2 regions of the Microcoleus harperi Pol14_C6 genome follow, and region 2 is predicted to be linked to the other one. Evidence: riboswitches for the same ligand, from Rfam matches in the RefSeq annotation. Region 2 holds a riboswitch; the other holds the start of a gene.
What was found. A riboswitch is a leader RNA that binds a small molecule or an ion and turns the genes downstream of it on or off. The one in region 2 is predicted to bind cobalamin.
Positions count from the first base shown of each region.

Region 1: another riboswitch for cobalamin. It lies ahead of QUA27_RS09425 (DUF1636 family protein); the one in region 2 lies ahead of QUA27_RS13435 (energy-coupling factor ABC transporter permease).

Region 1 covers NZ_JAUBQN010000009.1:26,899-34,279, reverse strand. The annotation lists gene clpX (ATP-dependent protease ATP-binding subunit ClpX) at 1-156, shown strand, start outside; gene QUA27_RS09440 (type IV pilin-like G/H family protein) at 212-796, shown strand; gene QUA27_RS09435 (serine/threonine protein kinase) at 788-2,062, opposite strand; gene QUA27_RS09430 (serine/threonine protein kinase) at 2,220-4,199, opposite strand; cobalamin riboswitch at 4,334-4,480, shown strand; gene QUA27_RS09425 (DUF1636 family protein) at 4,503-4,913, shown strand; gene cobW (cobalamin biosynthesis protein CobW) at 5,281-6,315, shown strand; gene QUA27_RS09415 (CobW family GTP-binding protein) at 6,498-7,381, shown strand, end outside.
Region 2 covers NZ_JAUBQN010000016.1:74,192-81,572, forward strand. The annotation lists gene QUA27_RS13415 (ABC transporter substrate-binding protein) at 1-828, opposite strand, end outside; gene QUA27_RS13420 (DUF2207 domain-containing protein) at 1,125-2,162, opposite strand; gene cbiQ (cobalt ECF transporter T component CbiQ) at 2,479-3,282, opposite strand; gene QUA27_RS13430 (energy-coupling factor ABC transporter substrate-binding protein) at 3,279-3,611, opposite strand; gene QUA27_RS13435 (energy-coupling factor ABC transporter permease) at 3,615-4,334, opposite strand; cobalamin riboswitch at 4,396-4,542, opposite strand; gene QUA27_RS13440 (Uma2 family endonuclease) at 4,717-5,436, shown strand; gene QUA27_RS13445 (FAD-dependent oxidoreductase) at 5,679-7,259, shown strand.

The DNA.
Region 1 (7,381 bases), on a different contig from region 2:
AGCATTTTAGAGGAGTTAATGCTCGATGTCATGTACGAGTTGCCTTCTCGCAAGGATGTGGCTAACTGTACGATTACTTCTGAAATGGTGGAGAAGCGATCGACTGCCGAATTGCTGTGGCATCCCGCATGGCGCAAACAGCACGAAACTGCATAATTTATAGTTTGTAGGGTGTGTGCAGCGCACCCTACAAGCTTGGCAAATTTACTTTATGACAGTGAAAAAAATGTCAGTCAATGTAGCTAAAGCCAGTAAAAAATCGAGGTTGCCAGTATCCAGTTTGCTGCCGAGGATTGCAATTTACAGCGCGGTTGTGGCTGGCATCATGGCGTCATTTTACGATTTTCAATTCAACAAACTTTCCCTCTCTAGCGCTCCGAAATCCTCAGAAGCTAAACAATATATTAATAGCATTAATAAAATGCAGCAAGCTTACTATGCAGAGTACGGTAAATTTAGCGATAATATTACTCAACTGGCTCTAGGACTTAAAGAACAAACCGATGACTATAATTATACGATCGTATCATCAATGGGTCCGGTGCAAACCTCGTACAATCAACGCCAATCGGCACAATTTGAAAGCGCGATCGCGATTGCTAAACCTAATGATATGAGTACCGGGAAATCCTACACTGGCGCAGTGTTTGCTTTTAAAGAAATGGGTGGCATAACAACTATTTCTGCAATTTGCGAGAGCGATCGAATTAATGCAAGTTATGCAGAAACTTGGAATCCGCCAACTTTTGACGGCAAAGAAATTCACTGCCAGCCCGGAACAACTATCTTAAGGTAAGACCTTGAAACTATTTTGCGTCACTCTTTCACCGTCTAAGTAAAATTCAAACTTCCAATTTCCCGGCTTGTCATCCTTTTGAAAATTGTACCAGCACCAAGTATTTAATCGATCGCCCGTCGTTTTTAAATAAGATTGACTTTGGGCGGCGAATATTCCTTGAGGGTTGACAACCTTACAATAACTTCTATATTCTCCTTCTGGCAAGTTAGCAGCACTTACAGCAAAATAGACTTTTTTGTTTTGCTTCAAAGACCAAACATCCCTAAGTTTCGTTGATTCTAATTCGTCAGTTAACATTACTTGAGTCTTAGGGTTCAAATTTGCTGAGTTGATTACTGGTTTGATATCTACTGCTGTTTGAGGTTCGGGAGATTTCCAAAAAAGCGGAATAAAAATAGCAGAAATTGCTGTTAATACTCCGACTGATATCAATACCGGTTTTAAGTTGTTACGCTGCTGAACTACTTCGAGGGGAATCAAAGCATTGAGGGCAGCATCTGCGGAAGGATAGCGGTGTTTGAAATTGGGTTCCACCATTTTTTGCAGCCACTCAAGAAATTCTGGAGTTAGCTGCGGCAAGCGATTTTTAAAATTAATCCGCCCCGTATCATCCATCAAACTGCCAATTTCGGTAGAAGTGATGCCGATTAGCAAGCAAATTAGCGTCGCGCCGAGACTGTATAAATCCGATGCAACAGTTAGCTGCCGATTGAACATTTGTTCTGGCGGCATAAAGCCCAAAGTGCCTTTAACAACGCTGCTGGCGGCCACTTCTCCCCCGCCGATTCTAGCAAATCCAAAATCGACAAGGCTGACATTCAGGCGATCGTCCACCAAGATATTTTCCGGTTTTAAATCTCTGTGAATCACTGGCGGAACGCGGTTTTGCAAGTATTTGAGAATTTCTAAAACAGAGATAGCAATTTGCTTGGTTCGCTGCGGTGTTAGCTGGCGCAAAATAGCGAGAGAATCGGCATTTTTGTATTCCTGTACCATGCAAAAACCCGATGCAGTTTGGAAGGAATCTAAATAGCGGGGAATGTTGGGATAATCCAGTTCTCGCAAAATCTGAATTTCTTGTTCGCACGCTTGATATTGAGCCCAATTAGCACCTGTTTGGGCAAATTGAAATTGTTTGACGGCGACGGAACGTTGGGTATTAATTTCGGTAGCGAGATAGGTAACTCTCCCGCCGGCGCGGTTGTGTCCGAGTTCGCGAGTTACTTGATAGCCGTAGTTGGAAAAGTCAGGAAAAGCATTCATAAATTTGTCAGGTTTGTAGTAAGGACTTCAGTCCAAAAAAAGTTTGTAGTAAGGACTTCAGTCCAAAAAAGGTTTGTAGTAAGGACTTCAGTCCAAAAAAGGTTTGTAGTAAGGACTTCAGTCTTTAAGGACTAAAGTCCCTACTACGAACAAGTTTTTACGGTTTGATTAAATGGGGTTGGGATTTTCGATAGTTGGCAATAATTTGATTTCTTTTAAAAACTATCAGATTGAGTAAGGGAATAGCAGTGAGGGCGACGGGAGCGATCGTAATTCCTCCGACAAGTAAAAGTTCCATGATTTCAACCGAATCCATATTAGTTGCCAATTTAAAAAACAGTTGCAATGCGGTTCCTAAGCTGATGCAAAATCCAGCCGTGAGAAAGGCGAGTGTCACAGCATCTTGCTTCAAACAACCTTTTTTAATGCGATCGGAAATTCCAGGTTTAGCTAAAGTATAAACTACCAACCAACAAAAGGAACTAAATAAAAGTAGAAGTATCAAGTAAATACTAATCCCTAAAGGTTGTGTCATCCCAAAATTTAATCCCAGGGCAAGCGAAGATATAAAAGTCAGTCCCGAAGCTGCAAATGCCCAGAGTGTCAAAGTCCAACTACTGGCAACACTACCGGCCGCAGCACCAACTAAAGCTGATGCCACCAAGCAAACTAATAAAGGGATGATTTTACTCAGATTATCGCCCAAATTAATCTCGAAAACTGAGGCAAAAGCGCTTGTTAATATCGACATAGCTGTAATTCCAAAGCTCGCTCCGAAAACGGCTCCAAACCAATTGATTTCAGTTCCCTTTACTTCAGCATATAGCGTTATTTCCGCTGCTATAAATCCATTAACAAGCGGAGAAATTAAAAACATCGATAAAAACAGTGGATGGATTTCGCAACCCAACAGCCAACCGGCGAAAACAAACACCACCATGAAAAGCAGTCTCTTTTTAGACAAAGATAGTGTTGGTTTGGATTCGGGAAGGCGCGCAGTTTTAACTTGAATTGCAACTTGATAAGTATTTGGTTCAGAATTAGCGCGCAGTACAATCTGGCGTTGATAAGTTTGGCTGGCCAGCAATTTGCTCGTATCTACCGCAATCTGACACTCCAATTCATTGCTTTCAAATGATGGCGGTTCAAAAGAAATCCAAGAATGGTCGTAAGGCGTGTGCGGCGGATCGTTCGGATGCGGCGCGACTTCCCATCTTCCTGTTAAAATTGTATCGGGAATTGGGTTGCTAATGGCGATCGCCCGTATGATAATTTCTCCATATTCAGTAGCAGTAAATTTCAGTTGATCGCGCTCAATTCTCACTTTTGGCAAGTTGCTGACATCCAAAGATTCTAGTGCAGTTAAAGCATGAGCCGCCGACTGATATCTATCTTGAATTCTCGGCGCTACCATTCTTTCCAACCAATTCATCCAACCTTGCTGCAACGGCGGTACTAAATGCCGAAAATGAATGCTATAATTAGCATCAATTAAATTACCGACATCCGCAGATTTTGTCCCAGTTAACAAACAAATCAGCGTTATCCCCAAGCCGTAAAGATCCGAGGCTTTGCTTAATTCCCGGTTGAACATTTGCTCCGGTGGCATAAATCCCATCGTACCTTTGACAACGCTGCTGGCGGCGATATTTCCACCTCCTAACCGCGCAAAACCGAAGTCTACTAAGTAAACATTTAACTGTTCGTCGATTAACAAGTTTTCCGGTTTGATGTCGCGGTGAATTATCGGTGGTTTCTGAGCTTGCAGGTAAACTAAAATCTCTAAAGTGGCGATCGCAATTTGCTTGATATCCGGCGGCGCAAAAGTCCGGGCGACAGCAGATTCGGCATTTTTGTATTCCTGCACCATGCAGAAACCGCTGTCAGTTTGAAAAGAATCGAGATAGCGGGGAATGCCCGGAAAATCCAGATTTTGCAAAACTTTAATTTCTTGTTCGTAAGCTGCGTATTCTTCCCAGCTAGCACCTAATTGGGCAAATTGAAATTGCTTAATTACAACGGATTTTTTTGTGTTAATTTTTGTGGCGAGATAGGTAACGCGGCCGCCCAAACTGTTGTATCCGAGTTCGCGACTTATTTGATAGCCATGTTGGGAAAAGTCAGGAAAAGCGTTCATAGGTAATTACTATGGTTGGTAGTAAGGACTTTAGTGCTGAAGCCGTTATCTTATAAGGACTAAAGTCCTTACTACGAACGAAACGATCGCTCCTACAAACATAACTTTTTTGAAAAAAGGCGGCAAGTGCGGTATGATGTGATTTCGCGATCGGTTCTAGCGGGGAGCAGTCGCTAGAGGAAACGGGGAAAGTTCGGTGCAAGTCCGGCGCTGTCCCGCAACTGTAATGAAACGCTTGTTGTTTCTAAAGTCAGAATGCCCGCCGATATCTAACTCACTTTTGAACGCATCTGCGAGGTACGGATGATGGATGGAATTAATGCGACTGTACGCACAAAGCACAATTTGTTTGTTTGCACTGCTTGCGCTAGTGTTTGGAAAAACGGCAAGCGCGAAGGCAAAAGCGGCGGTCAACAATTCATGGAAAATTTGTCCGAACTCGCTAAAGATTGGGAGTTTTCCGATAAATTTGAAATTCAAGAAGTTGAGTGCATGAGTGCTTGCAGTCACTCTTGTGCGGTGTCTTTTGCTGCTGTCGGAAAGTACACTTATCTGTTTGGCGATTTACCAGCAAATGAGGCGGAAAGCATCGAGGCGGTACTCGAATGCGCGGGTCAATACTATGCTAAGCCGGACGGTTTGTTGCCTTGGTCTGAGCGTCCTCAAGCTCTGAAAAAAGGCGTTTTAGCAAAGATTCCACCGCTGGCAAATTAGAACCTTTCTCGTTACCATGCTCTGCCCATTGGTGACAACTTAACGTCAAACCGATCGTCTCTGTTGTTTTTATCTAAATCTAGATCCCCCTAACCCCCCTTAACAAGGGGGGGACAAGAAATATTCTCAAATTCCCCCTTCTTAAGGGGGATTTAGGGGGATCTAGACTTTGCCAAAAAGCGACTTTTATTGTAGGTTTCAGTCTTAAGTTGTTACCTACGATCTCGGCCTGGTAACGCATACTCAGAGGATCTGCTTCGTATTAAAAGCGCTCCTTTATTCCAGCGAGGCAGAGCCTCTAGATCGGCATTCCCCGGCAGAGCTTGGGAACGAGATATCCCACCATCAAATAAGCACAAAATTATCAATGCACAAAATTCCTGTTACTGTCATCACTGGTTTTCTTGGTAGCGGCAAAACTACTTTAATTCGCCACTTATTGCAAAATAATCAAGGTCGCCGCATTGCTGTTCTGGTTAACGAATTTGGCGAAATCGGAATTGACGGAGAATTGCTGCGCGATTGTCAAGTTTGCGACGAAGAAGAAGATGTCAACAGCAATATTGTAGAACTAACAAATGGTTGTCTTTGCTGCACTGTTCAAGAGGAATTCTTGCCGACTATGCAGGAATTGTTGAAGCGCAGAGAAAAAATTGATTGTATTGTAATAGAAACTTCTGGTCTCGCACTTCCTAAACCTTTAATTCAAGCTTTTCGCTGGCCGGAAATTCGCACGGGTGCTACTGTAGACGGTGTTGTTGCTGTTGTCGATTGCGAAGCTGTTGCTAGCGGTACTTTTGTCGGTGATATTGATGCTTTGATGGCACAGCGACAGGCTGATGATAGTTTGGATCACGAAACTCCGATCGAGGAATTGTTTGAAGACCAGTTAGCCTGTGCCGATATGGTACTTTTAACGAAAGTCGATCGCGTAGATGTGGAAACTCACACCAAAGTCCAAAGCTGGTTGCAGCAAGAGTTGCGTCCGAGTGTGAAAATTGTGCCCTGCAAAGGTGGCGAAATTAACCCTGATGTTCTCATGGGATTTAATGCGGCGGTTGAGGATGATTTGGAGTCTCGCCCGAGTCACCACGATGCTGAGGAGGAACACGAACACGATGATGATATTAACTCAACTTACTTTATTGCCGATCGCGAATTTGAACCTGAAGCATTGGTGAAAAAACTGCAATCCTTGATGCAGCAGGAAGAAATCTATCGGATTAAAGGGTTTGTGGCGGTTCCCAAGAAACCGATGAGGATGGTGTTGCAAGGTGTGGGTTCGCGGATAGAATATTTTTACGATCGCCCTTGGCAACCTTCGGAGCTGCGTCAAACCAAATTAGTCCTGATCGGTCGAGAGTTAGAGCGCGATCGAATTGCAGCTATGATTAACAATTAATTGTCATCTGAGAGGGGCGGGTCGATCGATATTTTGAATTGCAGCAAATATTATTGGTAAAACTCGCTCCTCCAAGCTCTCACCAACAATTTATTAACATTCTTTAATATTGTGGGCGTTTCCAGCAGGTCGGGTGTAAAATAGCGATAATGGTTATCATTGTAAAATAATCGAGGTCAAGTATGGTGACTGCTGGGGCGATCGAATCAGTTCCTGTTACCGTTCTCACGGGTTATCTCGGCGCAGGCAAAACTACGCTACTGAACCGCATTTTAACACAGGAACACGGCAAAAAAGTTGCAGTCATCGTCAACGAATTCGGCGAAGTAGGCATCGACAACCAACTCATAATAGATGCCGACGAAGAAATTTTCGAGATGAACAACGGCTGCATTTGCTGTACAGTCAGAGGCGATTTAATTCGGATTATCGGCAACTTGATGAAGCGGCGAGACAAATTTGACCACATAGTCATCGAAACCACAGGTTTAGCCGACCCCGCACCCGTAATTCAAACCTTTTTTGTAGACGAAGATATGCGGGAAAAATTACTGCTAGATGCAGTTGTCACCGTAGTCGATGCCAAGCACATCTGGCAGCACTGGGACGCCGACGAAGCTCAAGAACAAATTGCCTTCGCTGATGTAGTTTTGCTCAATAAAACTGATTTAGTGACTGACGAAGAATTGGCAGAATTAGAAAAGCGAATTCGCACCATGAATGCAATGACCAAAATTTACCGTACCCGCAACGCTGAATTAGCAATGGAGGCTTTGTTGGGCGTTAAAGCATTTGATTTGAACCGGGCATTAGAAATCGAACCAGACTTTTTGGGCGAACACACTCACGAACACGACGAAACAGTTACCTCCGTAGCCATAGTAGCATCCGGCGCCCTTGACCGCAACAAATTTAGCGATTGGATGGAGGAATTGTTGCGAACTCAAGGCCCGAATATCTTTCGGACAAAAGGCATTTTGAATATCGCCGGAGACAACCAGCGATTTGTTTTCCAAGGAGTACATATGGTGTTTGATGGCCGCCCGGATAGACCTTGGAAAGCTAC
Region 2 (7,381 bases):
CTTAAACGAAGCTTTGCCAGCAGCTTGAGAGTCGTAGCAGAAGGCAATATTGCTTTTGCCGACTTGTTTGACGATATACTCTGCTAAAGGAGCAGTCATCGATCGAGTATTGGGGACTGTCCGAAAAATATAGCTGCCAAAACCTGACAAATTATTCGTACTGCTGGTAGGTGTGATCATCACCAGTTTCTTTTCCTGATAAATTGGAGCGGCTGCTAAAGAGGCATTGCTGTCATTATGTCCGATTACCGCTAGAATTTTCGGGTCATTTGCTAATGCTGCTGCAACTTCTTGCGCCACTTCTGGACGGTTATTGTCATTGACAATTTCAACTTGCAAACCGGCACCGTTAATTCCTCCCCTAGTGTTGATTTCATCTTGAGCTTGGGCGACACCCCGGAGGATTTCTTGGGCGATGTTGGGGTTGCTGCCGCTCGGCACGCTGACGGCAATTTTAAGAGAAGTGCGATCGCTTACTCTCGCGTTATTCAAATAGATTACCGTTTCCGGATCGTTGCGATTTTGTTGCAGCGAACCCTGAAATTTTTGAACAGCTTCTTTGTAATCTCCTTTGGCAAAAGCTGTAACGCCTGCTTGCTTTTCGGCTGTTGTTTGCGATGTCAGCAATATCTGATTTCCTAAACTCATGCGAGTTGCGATCGCTCCCGATGCGCTCGTTGCCGGTGTAGATGTAGATGTAGGTGTATTTGAAGTTTGGCTATTCAATAAACCTGGCAGGAACTTGTATGCACCCAACCCAATTAAGCCGAGGGCAATAATAAAAAAAATGGACGGGCGGCTGTTTTTTTGGTTAGTATTTTGATACATAATTTGTGATCGATTTTTTGATAACATAATTATTCATTCAACTACTGTTCACGTCAATTCATATAATTCATTAATTACGTTCATAAAATTCATATTTGTAATACCTGTTGCAGGAAGTACGATCGCCCTTATTCAAATCCGGCCCCCTAAACTAACGAGAATACGAGAATTATCAACAATAGTCCTGGACGCGCGGGTGCTCAGAAACCAGGTTTTTTGCTGAGAAGACGCGTTACAACCCACAGATTAAGTAAAAACCCGGTTTCTTTAATTGTGATGCGTAAGTCCAGTTGATATTAACCACCACCACCGCCACCACCGCCACCACCACCACCGCCACCACCACCGCCACCGCCACCACCGCCGCCACCGCCACCATCGCCATAGCTCATGGCTGGAATTACCTCTTTATACTTGTGATGATAAGAGCAGTTTCGACATTTGCAGGTAACTTCTTGCTTGCCTTCACTGGTATATGTAGGACTCAATAAAACGTTATAAGTCCGTTCTAGTTTGAACGTTTTGCATTCAGGGCAGCGTCGCTTTGCAATGGGTTTGATAATTATTACCGCAATGTATATGATAATCGCTAGAGCGCTGGCCACCCAATAATTTTTTAAAAAGTCGTTTTCTACCGAAGAAGATTGAGATTGGTTGCCAGTTTGTTGCCAGTGAGGTTGAGGTACATTGAGAATTGGCTGAGGAAATGCCACCTGCACTTCTAATTCTTGTTGGGGTAGAACAGGCTGACTTGCAACAAACTCAAATGTTTTACCATCTACTTTGCGAGGAATGGCTGGCGTACCAAAATTCGTAAACGAGAGAACTTGACCTGACAAAGATTCGGGTAATTGCACCCTAACCTTTGCAGCATTAATCGGGGCTTTGCGACCTGATGAAATCGCTTTCCAATAAACTTGAGTATTCTCACCATCTAACTGCAATCCACCTACTACGCGATATTTGATAACAAAAGTATGTGATTCTGGCGCTTTTAATTGATGTTGCCAGCGAATCCACAGTTGATTGTTTTCATCAATCCCAGTTGTACTGGCAATCGTTTGATTATTTTCGGCAACGGTGACATCTTTGATTTCATCGACTTTATCTAAAGGAATATAGCGATATCGTTCAGTATTATAGTCGGCTGTGAATACATATTTTTGTGTTTCGGTGACTAACATATCTCCGTTGGTCTGAACGTCGATGATGACATCAATATTCTCCCAGTAGAAGGGTAATTTTTGGGCCGCTACATGAGTGACTGTGACCAGAAATACGGTCAATAAGGTGGTGAAGAAATAAAGGATTTTTTTGAAAGGCCGTTGATTCATAATATGATGCCTATTGAACAGCTATTGATGACTATTATTCAATAGGTTTTTGGTGAGGTCAATTCATATAATTCATTGATTTAGTTCATAAAAGTCATATTTATAAGATGAAGCTTGGGATAGTGGGCTTTTTTGGGACGGGCTAGAAGCCCATCCCACATTTTTTTTGATTGCTAAGGTGGTGTTAATCGGATTTTTATAATCCTGTCTTTTGAAACTATTGTGGGGTGGTATTGGAGCAGCGACCCAAAGTTTAATTTTTACAATCCTGTTTATTGCAACTATTGTGGGGTGGGCTTCTAGCCCGCCCCAAGGTTTAATTAGGTTGAAATACAATACTTAACAGGGTTAAAACGGTGCAACCAAACACGGCTTCAAATGTATATCTTCGCGAAGGTTTGTAAGGGTAAGAATTCCAAACGCGCAGTTCTCCATTAAAGCCGCGAGACGCTAAACTCAGCGACACTTGACGGTAGTTTTCCAAAGTTCGCTGAAGCAATTGCCCGATTAAAATTCCTAAACTGTGCATTCCCAGTTTCCAAGTGCGGTAGCCGCAGCGCGAGTTTTGTGCTATCCAAAGTTCATCGGCGATCGCCAATAAGCTAAAAATAAACCGATACATTAGTAATAGCAGTTCTGTGACCAACTCTGGACAGCGTAATTGTCTGAGAATTTGCAAGATTTCGGTAAATGGAACCGTCAAGAGGATGAAATACATACAGCTTGTCGATGCGAAGGCGCGGGCAAATAGCAAGCTCACTTGGTATATGCCGGTGCGGCTCACATACAGATAAAAAGTGCTGATGCTAATGCCCCAACCTTGCCAAATATCCCACCCAATTGCAGGGATACGATCGCCCGCAACCGCACCTAGCGCCAAAGCAGGCAAACTTGTCAGCAAAAACATCAACGGTAGCGACAGCAACCGCAAATACAGTTTTCCCGGAATACCCGCATAGACGACGATCCAGACGCCCAACCAAAGGGCGATCGACAATTGGACGATCGCCCCAGAAACTAGAGACAGAATTAACAGGGCGATCGCAAAGGATAACTTGTGAGATGGCGGCAACCCCCGCAAGCGATTTGTATAAGCCAGACTATCAATCTGATGGTTCATTCCGACGATTTATTATCAGACTGCTGCCGAGATTGCGATCGGCCTTTATACAACCCAATGACGTACCCAACTACGCCAGCCCCCATCGCCGCTTGAGACGCAAACAATAGACTTGAAATTTCTCCGCTAGCCGGCTCAAACAAGTGATTGAACCAAGGTTTATAACCCGGTTTAATTTCGGTAATTGCTTTCTTAGCTTGGTCATCGGCACCGCCATATTCACCCCGCACAAAAACGAGAGGAAACGCTGCCAGAACAATCACAGCGCCAGCCAAAAGCCAATTTTGCCGCGAAGTAGATTGGTGATTGTTTGTAGTTTTTTGACTCACGGCTTATGACTCCTGTCTTAATAATTTCAAAGTTTCTAACTCCGGCTTCCCGTAAGAATGCAGCCAATTCCAGACCAATAGAGTCAGCAATCCCTCACTGATAGCTAGGGGTACTTGAGTGATAGCAAAGATGCCCGCAAACTTGAGAAACGAAGCCATAAAACCGCCGCTGGCTGCCGGAAAAGCTAACGCTAATTGAATCGAAGTCGTCACATAAGTCAGCAAATCGGCCAAAGCCGCAGCACAAAAAATTGCCGCCCGCTGGCTACCAGTTCGCAACAGCAATCGATAGATAAAATACGCAGCGAAAGGGCCGACAATCGCCATCGAAAACATATTCGCTCCCAGCGTTGTCAAGCCACCATGCGCTAACAGTAACGTTTGAAACAACAAAACTAAAGCCCCCAGTACAGCCATCACCGAAGGGCCGAACAAAATTGCCCCCAAACCGGTACCCGTCGGGTGAGAACAACTGCCCGTTACCGAGGGAATTTTTAAAGCAGAAAGCACAAAAGTAAACGCACCCGCCAACGCAAGCAATAGTTTAAGTTCCGGGTGTTCTTTTGTAATGCGAGTAATTGAACGCAACCCAAAGGCAAAAAAAGGCAACGCCACCATCCACCAAAACGCAGCCCATTGCACCGGCAAAAAACCTTCCGAAATGTGCATAGCTGCGGCGGGCGTTGCCGATGCCAGGACAATATAACAACTCAAGCCAGCCATCAATCCCAAGCTGACCAATTTCCGATTTCTGGTCTTCACGCTGAACCTCGCAGATGAGACTATGTAAATTAACACATCGGCGGGCATCCTGACTCAGAAAGCGACATGACTCTCATTACAGTTGCGGGACAGCGCCGGACTTGCACCGAACTTTCCCCGTTTCCTCTAACGGCTGCTCCCCATTAGAACCGACTCGTTAGACATAGTTTAGTCGATCGCGTAAGTCTCAGCAAATATTTTACAAAAATTTATTCAGATTACCTAAGTCAAAATTACCTATCATATTCTCTTCTTTTCCTTCGCGTCTTGGCGGTTCGTTCAATAAATACTATCCCTCAACAAATCAACGGTATAATATTAGTGAGTTTTGAGGAAAGCCGCAATGTTACAGTACAACTTGCCGAGGAACTTGCCCTCCGCCGATGAACTACCCGACTCGGATGAAACGCCTGTGGATAACGAACTGCAAGAGCTAATACCAGGGTTGTTAAAAGCCATATTGCTCATACTTTGGTCAGAACGCATGGACTGGTTTTTTGGCATAGATATGGGTATCTATTATCACCCGGATAAACCTGCCATTGTGCCCGATGCTTTCTTGAGTTTAGGTGTAGAAAGGTTTTATGATGAAGAATTGCGTCCCAGTTACGTGTTGTGGGATGAAAATGTTCTGCCGACTTTTGTGCTAGAAGTTGTTTCCCCAACTTATCGCAAGGAATACAGCACAAAATTGGAGGAATATCAAGCTTTAGGCGTACTTTATTACGTCATTTATTCTTCCCGCCGCCGTCGTAAACCCCGTTTAGAAGTACACAAGTTAGTCAATGGAAAGTATGAATTACAGCCAGGAAATCCAGTTTGGATGCCTGAAATTGGTTTAGGAATTGGTTGTGAAAGGGGAAGTTATTCTGGGGTGACAAGGGAGTGGTTGTATTGGTATGATGCCGAGGGAAAACGTTATCTGACTCCTGAAGAACAGGTGAAAGAATCAGCGCAGCGCGCCCAACAGGAATCCCAGCGCGCCGATCGATTAGCTGAACGTTCCGATCGACTAGCTCAGCGATTGCGGGAGTTGGGGATAGATCCTGATAATATGACCTGATGGCAATCAAGAGTACCAGACTGACCGACTCTAGACGCTCAGAAACCGGGTTTTTCAACCGAGATCGATCGTCCTCAACGAAAGATTTTCAGGAAAAAACCCGGTTTCTGCATCCAGGAATATGTGAATATTTATCGCAAAAATCAGGAAAGAGCGAGCTAGAGTTGGGAAAAACAGAGAGTTTGACGGCAAACATTGAGATCCCGCTCGAAAAGATGAAAATCAGGAGAGGTTATTAAATAATGGTCATGGATCTGCGTTCTTACGATATCATCTGTTTTGGTGATGAAGTTCCAGGAGTTCTAGCTGTTATCTCGGCCTCCAGAGAATATCTTCGCCGCACAAAGCGTTATCCGCGAATTCTGCTGATGTCTAAAGGAAGCTTGCAAGAAGGAATTGGCGGGCATTTGGTAAGAGGTGGCCTTGCTTATTTAGATAGAAGTCAGATTAGTGAAGAACTTCAACAATCTTTAAAGTTAGATATCTTTGGTTCACCGGCGACAATCTATAAAGAATTTTTACAAAAATCCGGCGTTAAGGCAATTGCACTTGACCCCCGCAAAGCCAGTGCAGTGCTGAAAGAAATGCTCGTACAAGCTGGCGCAGATCTCCTCAGCAAAGTAGAAATTCAATCAGTCAGTAAAGAAGGTCAAAAAATTGCCAGTATAACCACCTCTAAAGGCGTAGTTTATGCCGGCAAGCAATTTATTGATGCCACTGTCAATGCCGAATTAGCTCAAGCTGCCGGTGTAAGAAAGCTGAAGGGATTTGAAACATTTGGTCTGCCTAACTCAGAACTTCCAGTCACCCTCGTTTTTGAAACCCAAGGACTCAGTGCAAGAGCACTGAAAGAATTCGATTATATTTATCTAAAACGCTTCACAAACCTGGCCGATTCAGAAAGTCAAAAATTTTTGCTCTACGCTGCCGACAAGGATGTCAAACTAGCACAAGAACTGCGGCGGGAAATGCTCGACACCCAAGGAAATCTCAAAACTCTGTGGGCGGGTAACGATTACATCGATGTTCGCTCGCCGGCTCTGTCTGTAGCCTACCACTCCTTTAGAGGAATAAAACTATCTTTTCCTGAAACTGGCATAATTTTAGATGAGGGAAATATAGCCATGCTTCCAAATGACAGACTTTCGTGGAATGCGCTTTTATTTGGCGTCACCAGCAGCGAAGCGGAAGCCTTAGCGAGAAGCGGCAGCAAACCCACGGCTAATATGCAAAGAGAGATGTTATTTGTTACAACTTGGCTGAAGAGTTTGGGGGCTACTTCTGTTACTTATTCGTCAGAAGTTTATATCAGACACGCTGGCAATGTGACGGGAGTTGTAGAACCTTTAACCGGCGCAAAAATGCTGTTAGGTGGCGTACCTGCTAATGAAGCCCTGGCAACATTTAGCTATCATTTTGATGTACGCGGAGGCATCCCGGGTATTGGCGAGAAAGCAAACAGTCTAGGATGGTTTAAAAGTCTGAGCTTTAAACACCCTATCTTTAATATTGGCATCCGCCACGCATTAATTAAAAACGTTCCTAACTTGGCAGTGGTCAGTCCGTGTTCTGGATTTGAAGGGTTTGCCTGTTCTGTCGGCCGAATTGTGGAATTCAACGCCGCAGTTGGTCAAGGTGTGGGTATCGCTGCGGTTAATGCCATTCTAAATAACAAAAATCTAGCCGATGTATCTAACCGAGAAGTGAGGCAAGTTCTCGCCCAAACAGGTCAGTTACCTAAAATTTTTGGAACTCCAAATAATGGTGAGGCAATGTTATTGGCGCAATTCGAGACTCTTGCCAGTTCGGATGCTATTGCGTAATATAAATTCCGGTTGCAGTCCTGCGGAATTGTTGACTGTTGATTGTGGATTGTTGACTAAAATTATGATTTCGGGACAACGGATTGTTTGAACCTCTGAAAAATACCGATACAACTGGAAAC